DNA from 3 places in the Chryseobacterium nakagawai genome. Region 1 is predicted to be linked to each of the others. Evidence: riboswitches for the same ligand, from Rfam matches in the RefSeq annotation. Region 1 holds a riboswitch; each other region holds the start of a gene.

Region 1 (3,210 bases):
CCAGCAACTTGATTTAAAAGCAATGGAAAAACATTGTTTCTAGCCAATTCTGCAAAAACTTTATTGGAATCTTCTGCTACAAAACCAATCACAGAAACATTGTTGATACTGTATATTTGAGATACTTTTCCTGATTTTCTTTCTGCTTCAAACTCATCAATAAGACAAGCTACTGCTTTTTCAGCATCGTTTTCGTGAACTAAAATAGAAATTCCGTTTTCTATAGCTTGCTGAGAGATTACTCCCACACTGATGCGCGCTAAAGTAAGCGCTTTAAAAATTCGTCCGTCAATTCCGATTTCCCCTAAGAAATCTACCCCTTCAAATTTGACAATTGATCTGTTCTTCAAAAATTTTATTTCTTTAGCATTTTTCATTACTTATAAAATGTTTTTTATGATATTATTTAATTGTTGATATTCCATTAGGAAGGCATCATGCCCGTGTATAGATTGGATCTCGTGATAAGAAATATTCTCCTTTTTCTTTTTCAGTTTCTCAAAACACATTCGGATTTCAGAAGCCGGGAAGAATAAATCTGTATCTACGGAGATCATGTGCATTCGTGCTTGTATATTCTCCAGAGCAGTTTCATCAGCATTGATATTCATCAATAAATGATTCATCAGCTTGTATGCTTGTAAACTAAACCTTTCGTTTAGCGCGTTACCATGATAAACCAGCCAGTCTTCTGATTCTAAGCATTGCTTTTCCTGATTGTATTTGTTTTGAAATCTGTCGTTAAGTGATTCCGGAGTTCTATAGCACAACATCGCATGGATTCTTGCTTTTTGTAATGGTTCTTCTTTATCATTCAATAAAAATTTCTGAACCAGACATTGTGCATGAAGCCAATCATGAGTTCTGTAGTCACAGGCAATGGGAATAAAAATTTCTGCCAGCTTTGGTTGTTTTGCTAACATTTCCCATGCAATTCCTCCTCCCAGGGAGCCACCAATAATGGTATATAAATTTTTGATATGTAGAGCTTCTAATCCTTTCAGAAAAATATTGCCTATATCTGAAGGCGTGAAGTCTTCATAGTCTTCAATTAAAAAATGATCGTAACCGTTTCCGGGGATATTGAAACACAGAACAGTGTACTTATTAGTATCAACGATCTGATTTTCGCCTACCAATTGTTTCCACCAGCCTTTTTCTCCGGATACATTTGAATTTCCGGTAAGGGCATGATTAATTAAAATGATTGGAGCTGTAAACAGATCTTTCCCGAAAAGCTCATAGCTCAACGAGATATCGTATTCCTTTTGGGAATGGGTTTGATACGAAAGATTAATATAGTTTAGTTCTGTTTTCAATTCTATTATATATTTTAATACAATTGAAAATGCCACAGGAAATGGCTGAAAAGAACTTCAGTAAGTTATCTGTCCAAAATAATTTTGGTAGAACGTAGCACCTTCTTTGCTTGCGCAAAGGGTTGCTAAGGTTTCATAGGGTCTAATCCCTCAACCTTTCTTGATAACATTTTCAATATTTGAATGAACGAATGGTGCAAAGGTAGTTCTTTTCTTTTAAAATCAAAAAAAAAATAATTTAATATTAAAAAAAGCCCTTAAATAGAAGTCTCTCAAGGGCATATTAATTATTCTTCAGATAAAATGAATTGGAATTATTTTTCAAAAAAACTACCTTCGTAAAGAAAAATGATGATATATGATCGCCGAAAAAGAAAGATTACAAGATACCAAATGGAAAAACTGGGGACCTTATGTAAGCAACCGGCAATGGGGAAATGTAAGAGAAGATTATAGCCCGGACGGAAATGCCTGGAACCATACCAATCATAATAATGCGGAAAGCTACGCCTACCGTTGGGGTGAAGAAGGTATTGCAGGAATTTCTGATGTAAAACAGCTGTTCTGCTTTGCGCTTTCGTTCTGGAATAAAAAAGATAAAATCGTTAAGGAACGTTTCTTTGGTCTGAGCAATCCTCAGGGAAACCACGGAGAAGACATCAAGGAAATTTTCTATTATCTGGATAATACCCCTACTCATAGTTATATGAAAATGGTTTACAAATATCCGATCAATGAATTCCCTTATGATGATCTTGTCACAGTAAACGGAAGGCGCAGCAAACAGGAGCCGGAATATGAGATCTTTGATACCGGAATTTTTGATAATGATGCCTATTTTGATATTTTCATTGAATATTGTAAAGCAGATCACAACGATATTCTGGTAAGGGTAACGATATGCAACCGAAGCCAACAAGATGCTCCAATAGTAGTAGCACCAACAGCCTGGTTTAGAAACAACTGGAAATGGGGTTATAATACCTATAAAGGAGAAATGAATGCCTCCGATGACGGAAGTATTACTATTGGGCACGACAGTATTTCCATCAAAAAGTTTTATTCAAGAAATGGAAATGCCCAAAGCGTATTCTGCGAAAATGAAACCAATACTCCAAAGCTGTATGGAGCACCACAGGCAGAAAATACTTATTTTAAAGATGGGATTAATGATTTTATCGTCCATCATAGTAATACCGTAAACCCTGAAAAAAGAGGTAGCAAAGCTTCTTTTTTAATTGACGAACTCATTGGAGCAGGGCAATCTCAGGTCTTTGAATTCAGACTATGTCCTGAGGAAAGTGATGAGCCTTTTGAAAATTTTGATAAAATCTTTGAGATCAGGCAATCTGAAACCGAAGAGTTTTATCATGAAATTCAGAATGATACCACCAATGAAGACGAAAGGAATGTGCAAAGACAAGCTTTTGCAGGACTTCTTTGGAATAAACAGTTTTATCACTATAATGTTGGAAAATGGCTGAAAGGAGATCCCAACTTTGAGGCGCCCAGAAACTTTAATCAGTATGTAAGAAATACGGAATGGAACCATCTTCACAATAAAGATATTATTTCGATGCCCGATAAATGGGAATATCCATGGTATGCAACCTGGGATTTGGCATTTCACTGTGTTCCTTTATCCATCATTGATGCTGAATTTGCCAAAGGGCAGCTATTACTCCTTACCAAAGAATGGTATATGCATCCTAACGGACAGCTGCCAGCCTATGAATGGAATATGAGCGATGTGAATCCACCTGTACATGCATGGTCTTGCTTCAGGGTTTTTAAAATTGATGAAAAAAACAATGGAAAACCCGATTTATTATTCCTTGAAAAAGTCTTCCAAAAACTTCTTCTGAATTTCACTTGGTGGGTGAACCGAAAG
Region 2 (3,210 bases), 810 kb from region 1:
TCCTGCTTTGATCTGATATTGTTCAAACCTGAATTCTCCTCCGAATGCAATATTGAAGTTCTTTATCTTTTTTGAAACATCAAGATTAATGGTATTTTGTAGAAAACTATGAGCTCCTGCATAAAATCGGGTGGGTGATTTTATACCTAAAGAAGCATTATTGGTATTGCTTACGTTATAATTGAAGGTGTTGCTCCCAAAGGTATTACTCAGGTCTATCAGCCAATTATTAACATTATATTTCGCACCCACAGCATAGGAAATATCGTAGATCTGAGAATTCAGAACTGCCTGAAAACCGTTAGGGTATATTTCTTTAACAATATTAAAATCTTCATTGGGAAGTCTTCTGAAACCATACCCTTTTCCTTCTTTAATGCTGAAACCACCAAAGGAATAGAATTTAAAGTTATCGTTCAAAGGGTATTCTGCATTGAAAAACAATTGCCCTTGTCTGATTTGGGCATCTCCGATCTGGAAATTAAAATAGTCTCTTGTTAATCCTCTTTTATTTATTTCATCATCATCATTTTGTCTTGCAATATCTGGGTTATCTGCAAATTCGTAGGCAAAATTATTTCCGAAAATATCAAGATCGTGATTTTGGGTTCTCGTTGTTTTTCCTCTGTGACTTAGCTGCAATGAAAGATTGATAAAACCTTCATCTTTACCCAAAGAAGTTCCATAATTAACGCCGGCCTGGTAAGTATCACCATCATTTCTTCCGCTTAATCCATAAGTTAAACTTGCTGAAGCGCCTGCATTCTTTTTTAGAATAATATTAATTACTCCTGCAATGGCATCAGAACCGTATTGTGCTGCTGCACCGTCTCTTAACACTTCAATTTTTTCAATAGCAATGACAGGAATTGTACTTAAATCTGTTCCTACAGATCCATTTCCTACCGTATTCTGATAGTTTACCAGGGAAGTCGTATGTCTTCTCTTCCCGTTAAGCAATACCAACACCTGATCCGGCCCCATTCCTCTTAGTGTTACAGGATCAATATGCTCCGTTCCATCAGAAGCAGACTGTCTTACAGCATTAAATGAAGGGATCACATAATTCAGAATGTCCTGAGCCGTCATTTGTGGAGATGATCTTTGGACTTTATCAATATTGATTACATCTACAGGAACCGGCGTCTCCAATTTTGTTCTTTTAACATTACGGTTTCCGACGATGATAATGTCTTCGATTTGTTTTCCTTTTTCCTCCTCCTCCTGGGCAGCGACTAAAATTGTCCCTAGCAGTAATAGAGCGGTGCTTAATTTTTTCATCTTTGTTCTTGCCAATTAATAATATTCTTCCGCAGATGATTCTGCAGCTACACAAGACTTCAAGAAATGGAATTCGTATAAGAAATATTGACTTCACTTATCTCCCCATCGGGTTGGAATTAGCACCTTTACACTTTTGGAATCGTGTAGGTTGCTAAGGTTTCATTGGGCCAAATCCCTCCACCTTTCTTGATAAATCTAGTGCAAAGGTAGACTAATTTTTCAAATATGCAAAAAGCGGATAATCACTACCAAGAAAAAAGGCAAATTCGCTGAATTGCCAATTTGCCTTTGTATTTATTTCACGATCATTTTTTCAATAGCCATTCCGTTTTCTGATTTCAGATGAACCAGATACATTCCCGACGGATAATTGACTCTTAGTTCATAAGTCCCATTTTCTTTATTCAACTTAAATGAATCCAACTTTTTACCACTTCTATCGAAGATCATGATTTCTCCATTTCTGGCTTTATTAAATATTAATTTTGCAACACCATTTTTGATCGGGTTATCAGCAATCTGAAGGGATAGCTTGTTTGCAGCATTCACATCAGACGTAGATAAAGCACCGGCATAGTTTCCAAAAATTCTGAATTCTCCGGCCTGTAAAGTGATAGGAGCTGTTGTTGAAGCGATGTTTGAAACTGTATCATCCATCAGGTTTTTCCACTGGCCAGCATAAGGAAAATAAGGAACAACATTTTGTACAGCAGTAGAATAATTTGCCAGAACTACTACGTTTTTCATTCCGTTGATTGTATTGTCATATACATAAATTCTTGTGATAAGCCCATCAGGATCATTGGCAAGATTGTTTGACTCTATGGTGTAAGTCTTTGATTTGAATACCGGATTGGTATTTCTGATATCAATAATCTTTGCCCAAGTATCATAAACTGCCTTTCTGTTGGCATCGGTATCATATCCTAATGTGAAGGCTACAGGTTTTTCATCAGTTCTGCATCCATTGTTAATGCTACCATCCGTGCATCGGTTGATGCTGAATTCGTAGCCTAATTCTCCAAACTGCCAGATCATCTTAGGACCGGGAATGGTAAAGAAGGTAGCTCCAAATGTTTTCATCCTTTCCAAAGCCGTATTTAAATTCTTTACACTATAACTTCCATTGATCGCTCCATAAGCGAGATTTTTAAACATCAGCCTTTCTTCATCATGACTTTCTCCATATCCCACAGCACGCATATCGGTAAAACCATGAAGATTGTGATTCATGCGGTCATAATTGCTATTATCTTTATACCCCATCGTATTTTGATTATAAGGCTCTGTTTGTTTATTCCAAAGCATTACTCCTTTTCCTTCGGCCACTCTGTAATTGGCCCATTGCTGTTCTTCTGCATCAGTTCCCAAATGCTCAAATATCATATAAGAATTAGGATCCAGTGCCCATTGTCTGTCTGCATAGTTCTTCATAATATCTACCCTATCCTGCTGATAAGCATTTGTACAGTTTTCATCATTTTCAGAACAGTTTTGCGTAAAGCCTTTTGTCAAATCCCAACGAAACCCATCAATACGATACTCCTTTAACCACTGCTGAAGACACCTTTCAACGTAGTATTGAGTTGAAGGACTGGTATGGTTAAAATCATTAAACACATTATATGAATGTTTAGGAACCTGATTGAAATAAGGATTATTAGCTCCCACATCTCCGTAACCATCACCATCCGGATCTATATTCCAGAGTCTTACCAAAGGAGAACGCCCTGTTGCATGATTAAAGGCAATATCAAGAATGACAGCAATCCCGTTCTGATGACACAGATCAACAAACTCTTTGAATTTTTCAGGTGTTCCATAAGCTTTGTCTAAAGCATAATGAAAAGAGGTATTATATCCCCAGGAAAGATTTCCTTCAAATTCCATAATAGGAAGCAATTCAATGGCATTAATCTTTAGATT
Region 3 (3,210 bases), 140 kb from region 1:
TTTTTCCAGGCTCACCAGCTAGAGGTGAGTCCCTGTATAATTCCTGATAAGCATAATAAAGGCTCTGTCCATTGGGCCTTAATAATTTATCATTCCCCTGTCCTCCATAGCTTGCACGTAATGTCAACTGATTGAAGAAATTTAGATTTTTAATAAATTCTTCATTTGAAAGTTTCCATGAACCTCCTACAGACCAGAATGTCCCCCATCTGTTATCTTTTGAAAATCTTGAAGAACTATCAGCTCTTGTAGATGCAGATAAGAAATATTTATTATCAAAATCATACTCCACCTTTCCAAGGAAACTCAACAAGCTTAATTTATCACTATTCCCTCCAAAATCCACTAACAGAGAGGCTGCATCAGGCTCATAGTAGTTGGGTAATGAGAAACCTTGTCTGCTACCGGAAATAATTTGGTAATCATATTTATAAAATTCATGACCTCCCAATACATTAATATGATGTTTTCCAAACCTCTTATCATAAGTCAGAATATTACTGGTCGTATAGGAAAGTGTTCTGCTATTCGCTTTTCTTACAGATCCTCCGGTCTCCTTTCCTTGTCCAAGAAGCGGATTGGTATAAAAATGCTCATTAAAGCTAACAAGATCAACAGAAAAACTTGTTCTAAACTTCAGCTCCGGAAGAAATGTAAACTCCATAAATCCTTTCCCTGAAAAATTATCGATCTTATTTTCATTTTTATCCAATGGTAAACTTGCCGCTAAATTTTGATTCTGAAGTGCCGCAGTAGGTCTGTATCTTCCAAAATCATAAATCTTGTTCCCTTCCGCATCCACTACATAAGATCCATCCGGATTTCTTTCATAATAAGGATAAAAAGACGGAATTGCCCTTGCCGCCTGAATAATATTACTCGCCTTAGAATCTGAAGAACTTGGAGCCTGCTGAATACTGTTCGTGTAACTTAAGTTCGCTCCAACATTCAACCATTTTTTAACTTCAGAATTTATTTTTAATCTCGTACTGTATCTTTTAAACCCAGATTCAATAGCCATTCCTTTATCATCTAGATAACCTAATGAAAAGAAATAATTACTTTTTTCATTTCCCCCGCTGATGTCTAGATCAACCTGATTTCTGGAAGCAACTCTTTGAAGAACATCTCTCCAGTCATCATTCCATAAAGCTCTCGCCCCCGGTAATAATTTCCCGTCTGTTCCCACTGGTTTTGGATAATTAGCTCCATAAGGATTAATTGATAATCCGGTACCAGATACAATATTGTCTGTTGCCATCTGTGCTGCCTGTTGTGCAGAAATCTGACCGGATTGGTATCCGTTTCTCATTGCCTCCCAATACAATTGGAAATATTGATCCGTAGTGACCTGCTCATAATCTTTTACCGCTCTGCCTGAAAACCCCTGGCTGATGTTAAGGTTTACCCTGGCTTCTCCTTTTTTACCGGATTTTGTGGTAATGATAATAATTCCGTTCGCTCCTCTTGAACCATACAAAGCACTTGCCGTAGCATCTTTTAAAACACTGATGGATTCTATATCATTAGGACTGATCGCATTGATGTTTCCGTCAAAAGGAATCCCATCCACAACGTATAAAGGCTCACTGGAAGCACTAACCGAACCTACCCCTCTGATCCTGATCGTAGAAGTAGCTCCAGGCTGTCCTGATGCACCGGTAACCTGAATTCCGGGAACCTGTCCTTCCAATGCTTTGGTAATGTTGGTCACAGGTCTGTTATTGATTTTATCACTGGAAATTGTTGCTACGGAACCGGTGTAGCTATTTCTTTTTGCTTTTCCGTAAGCCACCACAACCACTTCATCAATTTCCTTTTCTTTAAGAGTATCCTTTTTCGGTTTGGAATTTTGCCCGCTTACACTTACAATTCCTAAGAAAAATACAGCAACGGGTGGAATCCAAATTTTAGAATTAAATAGATTTTTATTAATCATAATCAATTTTATTTACCATATATTAAAATTTTGCCCTTTACTGAAAAAACAGCAAAGGGCATCGATAAATACGATAAACCAAATGCTTATTTTTCCTTTAAAGGCTGAATGTAACACCTTACATAACGCAGGTTGTCAAGACTTCGTAGGGTCAGTTCCCTCCATCTTTCTTTATAAGCCGATCGAAATATGGTTGCAAATCTATAAACTTTTAGTCTACAAAACAAGTAGACTTATAAAATTTTCATGATAATTTTTCAAAATTTATTATAATATTTTATTAATACCCACCACTATAAGACCTTAAATAAATTATCATTTTAATAAATATGATAAATATCATTAAATTGTATTTAATGATAAAACCATCTCATAATATCAAAAAAATGGTGCCTAAGCACCATTAAATTAAAATCCCTAAAAACCGTTTTAAATGTAAAATTATTGATTACATTCAAAACTTTTTTTCCACTTTGCTAAAGTATTTCTACTCATTTTAAATTGATTCGCCATTTGAGTATTATTATATCCATGGTCTTTTTGAAAATTTAAAATTTTTATAATAGCAGACTTATCATAAGACTTATGTCTTTGATTAAATTTTTCTGTTTCAATTCCTTCTAATCCGAAGACAATTTCATTAAGCTTAAGAACATCCAATGCCGTCAATCTTTTTTTTTGTAAAATAGGCGCACATATTTCAAGCTTTTGAGGATGCTTCATGGCAATGATATCGGTATAAATTCTTATATAATCAGGACCTTGTTCTATCATATATTCAATGTTTTTAATTTAATATTTCAGTGCATGAGCCAACCATTTATTTTCTAACTATCAAAATGAAAAACCTATTTAAGATTTATCATACTTACTAGCCCATTTATAAAGTGTAGTTTTAGGAATCTTGTATTCCTCTATTACCTGTTGTTTTGTTTTCTGTCCGGTACTGATAAGCTCCAAAACAAAATCTATTACTTCTTTAGTATATACATTCTTCCGAAACTGCGGAAGAGAAGAATCCTTTTTGGGACTAACTGTATTATATCCCATATTGGCTTGCGGTGCAAATATGATGATATGCTGGGTATAGATTCTAAAGAAATCATATTCTAAAAGCTTACTCCATCTCAACAGAACTTCCGTATCCAGACTTTTTTGCATAAACATTTCGTACACTTCATCATCTGTAATATTAAGAAAGTTGCAAACCCGAATCATTGAAATTCCCAAGCTCTCATATCTTTCCTTAATACACGCTCCTATATGAATGT

What was found. A riboswitch is a leader RNA that binds a small molecule or an ion and turns the genes downstream of it on or off. The one in region 1 is predicted to bind S-adenosylmethionine.
Region 2: another riboswitch for S-adenosylmethionine. It lies ahead of EL260_RS25055 (TonB-dependent receptor plug domain-containing protein); the one in region 1 lies ahead of EL260_RS03460 (alpha/beta fold hydrolase).
Region 3: another riboswitch for S-adenosylmethionine. It lies ahead of EL260_RS02775 (SusC/RagA family TonB-linked outer membrane protein); the one in region 1 lies ahead of EL260_RS03460 (alpha/beta fold hydrolase).

Annotation. Positions count from the first base shown of each region.
Region 1 covers NZ_LR134386.1:752,227-755,436, reverse strand. Annotated here, with positions in the region: gene EL260_RS03465 (ACT domain-containing protein) at 1-377, opposite strand, end outside; gene EL260_RS03460 (alpha/beta fold hydrolase) at 381-1,319, opposite strand; SAM riboswitch class I at 1,382-1,489, opposite strand; gene EL260_RS03455 (MGH1-like glycoside hydrolase domain-containing protein) at 1,678-3,210, shown strand, end outside.
Region 2 covers NZ_LR134386.1:5,540,239-5,543,448, forward strand. Annotated here, with positions in the region: gene EL260_RS25055 (TonB-dependent receptor plug domain-containing protein) at 1-1,281, opposite strand, end outside; SAM riboswitch class I at 1,376-1,480, opposite strand; gene EL260_RS25060 (alpha-amylase family glycosyl hydrolase) at 1,579-3,210, opposite strand, start outside.
Region 3 covers NZ_LR134386.1:610,715-613,924, reverse strand. Annotated here, with positions in the region: gene EL260_RS02775 (SusC/RagA family TonB-linked outer membrane protein) at 1-1,939, opposite strand, end outside; SAM riboswitch class I at 2,023-2,119, opposite strand; gene EL260_RS02770 (helix-turn-helix domain-containing protein) at 2,381-2,713, opposite strand; gene EL260_RS02765 (transposase) at 2,792-3,210, opposite strand, start outside.